Regions from separate parts of the Kitasatospora sp. NPDC049285 genome, predicted to be linked through region 2. Evidence: riboswitches for the same ligand, from Rfam matches in the RefSeq annotation. Region 2 holds a riboswitch; the other holds the start of a gene.
The links. Region 2 has a riboswitch for cyclic di-AMP ahead of AB0K51_RS17235 (glycoside hydrolase family 16 protein). Riboswitches for the same ligand answer to the same signal wherever they lie in the genome.
Positions count from the first base shown of each region.

Region 1: another riboswitch for cyclic di-AMP. It lies ahead of AB0K51_RS08310 (transglycosylase family protein); the one in region 2 lies ahead of AB0K51_RS17235 (glycoside hydrolase family 16 protein).

Region 1 is NZ_JBFAQR010000008.1:80,675-85,081, forward strand. It holds gene eno (phosphopyruvate hydratase) at 1-816, opposite strand, end outside; gene AB0K51_RS08310 (transglycosylase family protein) at 1,027-1,722, opposite strand; cyclic di-AMP (ydaO/yuaA leader) riboswitch at 1,726-1,928, opposite strand; gene AB0K51_RS08315 (cytochrome P450) at 2,160-3,419, opposite strand; gene AB0K51_RS08320 (SDR family NAD(P)-dependent oxidoreductase) at 3,575-4,003, shown strand; gene AB0K51_RS08325 (MazG family protein) at 4,021-4,407, opposite strand, start outside.
Region 2 is NZ_JBFAQR010000023.1:64,665-69,071, reverse strand. It holds gene aceB (malate synthase A) at 1-214, opposite strand, end outside; gene AB0K51_RS17245 (IclR family transcriptional regulator) at 342-1,112, shown strand; gene AB0K51_RS17240 (hypothetical protein) at 1,173-1,619, shown strand; gene AB0K51_RS17235 (glycoside hydrolase family 16 protein) at 1,627-2,886, opposite strand; cyclic di-AMP (ydaO/yuaA leader) riboswitch at 2,892-3,024, opposite strand; gene AB0K51_RS17230 (lipase) at 3,335-4,407, shown strand, end outside.

The DNA.
Region 1 (4,407 bases), on a different contig from region 2:
CTCGGCGTAGTACGCGATCAGGTCGGCCGAGGAGAGCGCCTTGCCCTCGAACTGGTAGGCGCCGTCCTTGAAGAACTCGGAGGCGGCGACGTCCAGGGCGAGCGCGACGTCCTTGCCCGGGGTGTAGCCGGCCTTCTTGATGGCCTCGGTGATGAGGTCGAGGGCCTCGCGGTTGGAGTCCAGGTTCGGGGCGAAGCCGCCCTCGTCGCCCAGGCCGGTGGAGAGCCCGCGCTCCTTCAGCACGCCCTTGAGGGTGTGGTAGACCTCGACGCCCCAGCGGACGGCCTCGGAGAAGGTCTCCGCGCCGATCGGGGCGATCATGAACTCCTGGATGTCGACGTTGGAGTCCGCGTGCGAGCCGCCGTTGAGGATGTTCATCATCGGGACCGGCAGCACGTGGGCGTTCGGGCCGCCCAGGTAGCGGAACAGCGGCAGGTCGCTGGCCTCGGAGGCGGCGTGCGCGACGGCGAGGGAGACGCCGAGGATCGCGTTGGCGCCGAGCGAGGACTTGTCCGGGGTGGCGTCCAGGTCGAGCATCGCCTGGTCGATCAGCCGCTGCTCGGTGGCGTCGTAGCCGACCAGCTCGGGGCCGATCTGCTCGATCACGGCGAGGACGGCCTTCTCGACGCCCTTGCCGAAGTAGCGGTTCTTGTCGCCGTCGCGGAGCTCCAGCGCCTCGAACGCGCCGGTGGAGGCGCCCGACGGGACAGCGGCACGACCGGTGCTGCCGTCGTCGAGACCGACCTCGACCTCGACCGTGGGGTTGCCGCGGGAGTCGAGGATCTCACGGGCTACGACGACATCAATGGACGGCACGAGGCATCTCCTAGCGGAAGCGGATGTGTGGTCGTTACGACCTGAGCCTAGCCCTACACCGCCCCGCGGCCACGTCCGGCCGGGCCTCGTCTCACGGTGTGGCACCGCTACTCACTGGTAGTTCACCTGATTGCCCGCAGGCCCGGGGCCCCGGACGGCGCGAACTGCCCTGCGCACGCCCGGGGCGGACGGACCGTCAGGCGCCGCGCGTCACAGCGCGAGCACCTGGCCGGGGAGGATGAGGTCCGGGTTGTCGCCGATCACCCGGCGGTTGGCCTGGTAGAGCTGCTCCCAGCCGCCGGGGAGGCTGCGGGCCGCGGCGATGCCGGAGAGGGTGTCGCCCTCGATCACGGTGTAGCCGCCGGCGGCGGGCGCGGGGGTCTCCGCGGCCGGCGGCTGGGCGGCGGGCTCGGACTGGGCCGGCTTGGCGGCGGGCTTCGAGGGCTTGGGGGACGGCTTGACGGCCGGCGCGGCCGGGCGCTCCTGCGAGCGGGAGACGGTGTCGTCCGAGGTGTCGGCCACCTCGCCGCCGCGGCTGAGGCCGGCCCGCACCGAGCAGACCGGCCAGGCGCCGGGGCCCTGGGAGGCCAGGACCCGCTCGGCGACCGCGATCTGCTGGGCGCGGCTGGCCTGGTCGGCGCGGCCCGCGTACTGGCCGCCGCCGTAGGCGCGCCAGGTGGAGGAGCTGAACTGCAGGCCGCCGTAGTAACCGTTTCCGGTGTTGATGCTCCAGTTGCCGCCGCTCTCGCACTGGGCCACGCGGTCCCAGACGGAGCTCGGGGCGGCTGCCGCTCCGGCGGCGGCGAGCAGGGGCAGGGCCAGGCCGACCGAGACCACGCCGGCGGCGGCGATGACCTTCTCGGCCTTGGTACTGCGTCGGTGACGGCCGGTACCGGTAACTGCCATGGGATGTCCTCTCCGCACGCCTGCGAGGTGAGCTGTCGGGTTCGGACCGGGAGGCTGGCCCGGCCACCCGGTGGTCACGGACGCGTGTGCGTCCACCTCCGGGCGGCTTCACCCCTAGCCGCTGGGACGGCGGCGGTCATACGTGGTTCCCCCGCTCCTGTCCGGGTCGATGACTCGGTGGCCCGAGGACGCGGCGGACAGGACTCGGCGTACCGCGTTCGGGGCCCGCTGCTGCGAGCAGATCGGAGAGTAGGCAGAGCTGACGGGCAATCACAAGCTCATATCACCGGCATCACGCCGAAATCACGAACCTCTACGGCTCGTACACAGAGCATCCATATATGTCCGGTTTCGTCCGTGTGGGGAGTGCGGCGCGCGCCCCCGTCCGACGCGCCGTCAGCCACTGCGAACGGGGGTTCGGACGGTTCGAAACGGCGTCAGCGGGGTGTGAAGGAGACCGGGAGGTCGCGCAGACCGCGCATGATCAGGCCGCCGCGCCAACGCAGTTCGGACGGGTCCGCGGCCAGCCGCAGGTCCGGCAGCCTGGTCAGTAGGCTGCCGATCGCGCGCTGGCCCTCAAGTCGGGCCAGCGGGGCGCCGATGCAGTAGTGGATACCGTGTCCGAAACCGAGGTGCGGATTGTCCGCCCGGGCCAAGTCGAGGGTGTTCTCGTCCGAGAACCGGGCCGGGTCGCGGTCGGCCGCGGCCAGCACCACCAACACCGGGTCGCCGACCGGGATCTCCACCCCGCCGATCCGCAGCGGAGCGGTGGCGAACCGCCAGGTGGCCAGCTCGACCGGGCCGTCGTATCGCAGCAGCTCCTCGATCCCGGTCTCCAGCAGGCCGGTCTCTCCGCGGTCCAACGAAGCTTGCAGGCGCTGGAGTTGGTCGGGATTGCGGAGCAGTGCGTACACGCCGTTGCCGACTAGATTGATGGTGGTCTCGAATCCCGCAAAAAGCAAGATGAAGGCCATCGCCGCGGCCTCGTTCTCGGTGAGGTGCTCACCGTGGTCACTGGCCCGGATCAGACCGGAGATCAGGTCGTCGCCGAGGTCGGCCCGCTTGCGGTGGATCAACTCGGCCAGGTAGCTCTGGATCCGCTTCACCGCGCGGCCCACTCCCCCGCGCCGGGCGCCGGTCTGGCCCGGCTTCGTGTGTCGCAGCATCATGCCGGCCCAGTCGCACAGGTCGTCCTGGTCCTCCTCGGGCACGCCGAGGAGCTCGCAGATCGCGTAGATCGGCAGCGGGAAGGCGAGTTCGTGGATCAGGTCGGCCTCGCCGCGGGCGGCGAAGGAGTCGATCAGCCGGTCGGTGAGCTGCTGCACGCGCGGTTCGAACTCGGCCACCCGGCGCGGGGTGAACGCCTTGGACACCAGCCGGCGCAGCCGGGTGTGGTCCGGCGGGTCGATGTTCAGCAGATGGGTCATCAGGTCGGCCTGCCGCTCGCCCGGGATGCCCACCCGGCCGGTGCGGTGCGCCTGCCCGCTGTGGTGCGCCGGGTTCTTCGACAGCCGGGCGTCCGCCAGCGCCTGCCGGGCGTCCGCGTACCGGGTGACCAGCCACGCCTCCACCCCGCTCGGCAGCGTGGTGCGGTGCACCGGCGCGTGCTGGCGCAGCCAGGCGTACGCCGGGTACGGGTCGGCCGCGAACTCCCAGGTGAAGAGTTCCGGCTGCGTGGGGTGGGGCGTGTGGGACATGTCTTGACCGTATCCAAAGGCTCCGCCGCGTGAGTCTGGTCACCTGGCGGGTAATCCCTGTTGCAGAGGGGATGGGCGTGCCTACCATCCTCCGACAGTCATAGCGCGGGCGGTCGTGCGGGCCGCCCGAGTCCGCCCTGAAGGGGGAGCAGACGATGCGGGTAGCCGGGGCAGTGGTGGTCATCGCGGTGCTCGACGGAGGCTCGGGGGCCGACCTGGCCCGCCGGTTCGCCGCCGCCGGGGCCGCCGGTCTGCTCATCGCCGACCTGCACCCCGGGGTCGCCGAGGACCTCGCCGCCGAACTCGACCGCCCCGGCTGCCCCGTGGTCGGCGTGTCCGGCGACGTCCACCGCCCCAGCGACATCGCCGCCCTGGTCGACACCGCCGCCAAGCACCTCGGCCCGATCGACCTGTTCGCGGTGGCCGGCCCGGACGGCGAGCGGATCGTCCAGCTCGCCGAACTGCCCGGCCACCTCGACCTGCTGGCCGAGGTGCTGGCCCTGGTCGGCGAGGCGATCGGCGAGGTCGTCCCCGCGCAGCGGCAGCCCGCCGACGCCGACCACCCGGCCCGCCTGGCGAGCTGACCCGCCGTCAGCCCGGCTCAGCCCTCCAGCCCCTCCGCGGCGCGCACCTCCCGGCGGTAGCCGCGGGCCGCCGCGCGCAGTGCCGCGTCCACGTCCACGCCGCGGTCGTAGGCCTGCTGGGCCACCGCCAGCAGCAGCTCCCCCGCCGACTCCTCGGTGAGCTCGGCGGGCAGCCGGTACGGCCGGTCGGGCACCGCGGTGAAGTTCGCCCGCCGCACCCGGGAGACCAGCTTCGCCGCGTAGGCGAGCGCCGGCAGTCCGCCCGGCACCCCGTCGAGCACCGACTCGCGCTGCTTCTCCGCGGCCTTCAGCTGCTCCCAGTTGGCCTCCACCTGCTCCGCGCCCTCGGCCTGGACGTCGCCGAACACGTGCGGGTGGCGGTACATCAGCTTCTCGACGATGTC
Region 2 (4,407 bases):
CGGGGCGGAAGTCGAGCGTGCCGGTGCGGGCGATCTCGGCGCGGCGCTCCCTGCGCAGGGCCAGCAGTTCCCGGCGGCGACCCTCGAACGCCCGGTGCAGACCCACCACGAAGGCCACCGCCTCGGGAGTCAGCACCTCCTCCGAGCGGGCCACCCGGGGACCGGCGACGGTGACGACCGGCGCGAGGGGGGACGAACCCTGATCTGCGGCCATGGGCAGGATACTCCTTGGGCTGTTCCGTTCTGTACAGTGGAGACTAGTTTCCGCGATACAGAATTTCAACGGTTTGTTGATGAATCGCGTGGACTCTACTCCTTCCTCCACAGCAAAGGGAACGTCCGTGGCCAGCACCTCCACCGAACGCGCCGCCGGCTCGGTGCAGTCCGTCGAGCGCGCCTTCCTGCTCCTGGAGGCGCTCGCCGACTCCGGCGGCATCGCCACCCTCAGCGAACTCTCCACCACCTCCGGCCTTCCGATGCCGACCATCCACCGCCTGGTGCGCACCCTGGTCACCCAGGGCTACGTCCGCCAGGACACCGCCCGCCGCTACACCCTCGGTCCCCGGCTGATCCGCCTCGGCGAGACGGCCGGCCGCCTGCTCGGCAGCTGGGCGCGCCCCTACCTGGCGGAGCTGATGGAGGCCACCGGCGAGACCGCCAACCTGGCGGTGCTGGAGGGCGGCGAGGTGGTGTACGTCGGTCAGGTCCAATCCCGGCGCTCCATGCGGATGTTCACCGAAGTCGGCCGCCGCGTCCAGCCCCACTGCACCGGCGTCGGCAAGGCGCTGCTGGCGCAGCTGCCCGAGGACGAGGCCCGCGCCCTGCTCGGCCCCGGCCCGCTGCAGTCCCACACCTCGTACACCGTCACCGACCCTTCCGCGCTGCTCGAGCAGCTCGCCGTCTCCCGCGAGCGCGGGTACGTGGTCGACGACCAGGAGCAGGAGATCGGCGTGCGCTGCATCGCCGTCGCCGTGCCCGGCGCACCCACGCCCACCGCGCTCTCCGTCTCCGGCCCGGAGGGCCGCATCCAGGCGCTGGAGTCCCAGTCCGGGGCGGCCGGCCTGGTCCCGCTGATGCAGACGATCGCCGCCCGCCTCGGCGAGGTGCTCTGACGGACCGTCAGGGCCGCCTTACGCTGAGTGTACCTCCGCACACTCGTCACAGGAGCGCACGTGCACCGTCTGGTCCCCCTCCTCGCCGCGCCCCTGCTGGCGTTCGCCCCCGCCGTCGCGCCGTCCGCCTCCGACCTGCGGGTGGTCCGGCTGGACCCGGATCCCGTGGCGCCGGGCGGGACCACCGCGGTGCACGCCTTCGTTGCCAACGGCGGGCCGGACACCACCGCCTCGCCGTTCACGGTGCTGGTCGACCTGCCGGCGGGCTTCACCGCCGAGGGGCCGTTCTTCCCGTCCGGGTGCACGGCGGCACCGGCCGGCCGCCTGGTGAGCTGCACCTTCCCGGCCGGTCTGCCGCGCTACCGGACGGCGACCGCGCTGGTCCCGGTCCGCGCGGACGCGAACGTGCCCCCCGGCAGCAGCGCCGAGGGGCACGTTCAGGTGCTGAGCGCGGACCACCGCGATCCGGCGGACGACCGGACGGCGTTCACGCTCTCCGTGTCGTGACGGGGCGTCAGCGGTACACGCGCACGTAGTCCGAGCTGAAGCTGATCGGCGCGCTGCCGCTCGCGGCGGGGTGGTAGGCCCCGGCGCTCAGCGACAGGTTGAGGATCAGGTACGCCGACCAGTTCGACCCGACGCCCGTGCCGTCGGAGAAGACCTTCTGCCCGTTCACGTACCAGTCGACCGAGTTGGCGCCGTAGTACGTCCCGATGGTCACCCACTTGTCGGCGCCGACCGAGGCCGCGTCGGTGTAGTACTTCGAGCCGGACTTCACGTGGTTGGTGAGCTCCAGCAGGTTCGGGTTGTCCGGGTGGTACTCGAACGAGTCGATCTCGCCGTTGCCGTTCTTCCAGGTCCACAGCGCCGGCCAGGCACCCGACCCGGCCGGCAGCTTGACCCGGGTCTCGGCGTAGTCGCCGGTCTTCACCTGGAAGCCCTGCTGCGAGTACTCGGTGGTGAGCAGTCCGGTGTCCCAGGCCCGCTTGCCGTTCTCCAGGGTGTGGCTGGAGGGGGTGGCGGTGAAGGTGGCGACGCCGCCGGAGACGGTGACCGCGTTCGGGCTCAGCCAGTCCAGCTTGTTGTCGTCCGGGTTGTGGTTGCCGTACTTGTACGAGCTGCTGCGGTCGCCGGTCCACTTGGAGCCGTAGCCGATCGGGCCGTCGAACTCCTCGGACCAGGCCAGCGACTTCCCGGGCACCGGCGCACCGGTCGACGGCGCGGGCGTCGGGGTCGGCGTGGGGGTGGGAGTCGGCGTGGGCGTCGGCTTCGGGGTCGGGGTCGGGGTCGGGGTGGGCGTCGGCTTCGGGGTTGGGGTCGGCGTGGGGGTCGGGGTGGGCTTCGGCGCCGGGGTCGGCGTCGTGCCGGCGGCCGCGACCGTCAGGGTGCGCGCGGGCAGGTTGTGCCAGCTGCCCGCGGTGTCCTGCCAGAAGCCGAACTGGGTGTAGCTGCCGGCCGGCAGGGTGCGGGCCGCGCTGGTGAAGGTGACGCCGCTCGGGCAGATCCGGACGTTGCCCGCGTTGCCGGGGAAGTCCAGGTTGCGCCCGGCCGCGTCACGCACGCCGACGCCGACGGTCTTCGCGGTGAAGCAGGAGTCCGAGTGCAGGGTGAGCGAGGCGGTGGTGGCGGCGCCGGCGGTCATCGCGGTCGGGGTGAGCCGGTCCTGGACGACGGTGGTGGCGGCGTTGGCGCTGCCGGTGGCCAGGGGCACGCCGAGCAGCGCGACCGACCCGGCGAGGACGCCGAGGCGGGCGGGGGTGGCGACAGGTCGCATGGGGGTGGTCCTCCGCGACGCCTGCGAGGTGAGCTGTCGGGTTCGGGCGCTGAGGCAGCCCGGCCGCGCGTGGCGGCTTCACCCCGAGCCGGGCCCGCGCGCCCCTGGGCAGGGCGGAGGGCACGGCGTACTGCCGTGGTTCCCCCGCTCCTGCCCGTGCTGTGCTCTGGGTGTCGCCGACGGGCGGGCAGGACTCGGCGTCCCGGCGGCGGGTGAGCCCGGTGGGCGTCCCGAGCAGGCTAGGCAGATTGTCCTTATATCTCCAATACCGGTCCGCTGAGACATGGTTCACACCCGCCGCGCCGGGTGATCACCCGCGGACCGCCCCTCGGCCATGGGGCCGACAGCCACACCGGGCGGCCCGGGGTATGCGCCGCACCCATTCCGACGGCACTCCCGCCTCCGTAGCGTGCGCGTACGGGACTCAGCGTGAAGGAGTGAACGCGGTATGTGGAGAAACGGACGCGGGAGGCGCGGCGGCTTGGGCTTCCTGCTCGCGGGCGTGCTCGCGCTGGCGGGTGCGGTCGTCCCGACGGGGACGGCTTCGGCGGCGGTGCCGTCCAACCTGACCCTGGAGGCGAACTACGGCAGCGTCGCCAACGGCTGGGACCACGTCGAGCGGTACCTCGACACCACCTCCGGCTTCCACCAGGAGCAGTACCCGCCGGACGGCCGCGGCGACCAGGACGGGCAGCGCCTCACCTTCTTCGGCGGCGTCAAGCAGCCCTACTCCGGTCGCTTCCTGCTCTACTCGGCGCCGGGCTGGAACACCGGCGCGCACCAGGTCCCCGTGCTGCTGGTGCACGGCGCCAACGACAACCCGGACCGGGCCTGGGCCAACCCCGGCGAGTCCGGCGGCTACGGCTGCGGCGCCGCCTCCTGCCCGAGCACCGGCCTGATGCAGTACCTGGCCGGGCAGGGGTACCGGGTCTTCGCGATCGGCTTCGCGCACAAGCAGGGCGACAACCTGATGCAGGCTCAGGAGGTCGGGGACGCCGTCGCGCTGATCCGCGCCAAGCTCGGCGTCCCCCAGGTGGACCTGGTGGGCTGGAGCAAGGGCGAGATGTCCACCCGGGCCTACGTGTCCTCGGTCAAGCCGTCCTGGGGCCGCCCGTACGCGGGCGACGTGCGCAAGCTGATCACCCTCGGCGGGCCGAACGGCGGCTACGACTACCCCTTCGCGCACGGGTGGGCGCACGACTTCTCGATCTGGCCGCAGTGCGGCGGCGCGGTCAACGCCCCCTCCCCGCACCTGCACATGACCTGCTACGGCACCTACACCGCGCACCCGGAGTTCTCCTTCACCCCGAGCGGCGGCTACGACGACTACCCCGGGCAGCGGCAGATGCTGGCCCGCTGGGACTCGGTCTTCGGCGTCGACCAGACCCAGCAGGACTGGTACACGACCTACTACGGCGGGCAGGGCTTCTACACCGACGGCGGCGGCATCCAGGCCGCGATCAACGCGGGCTCGCTGGTCACGCCGCTGCGCCAGGCCGGGGTGCCCGCCACGGTGACGTC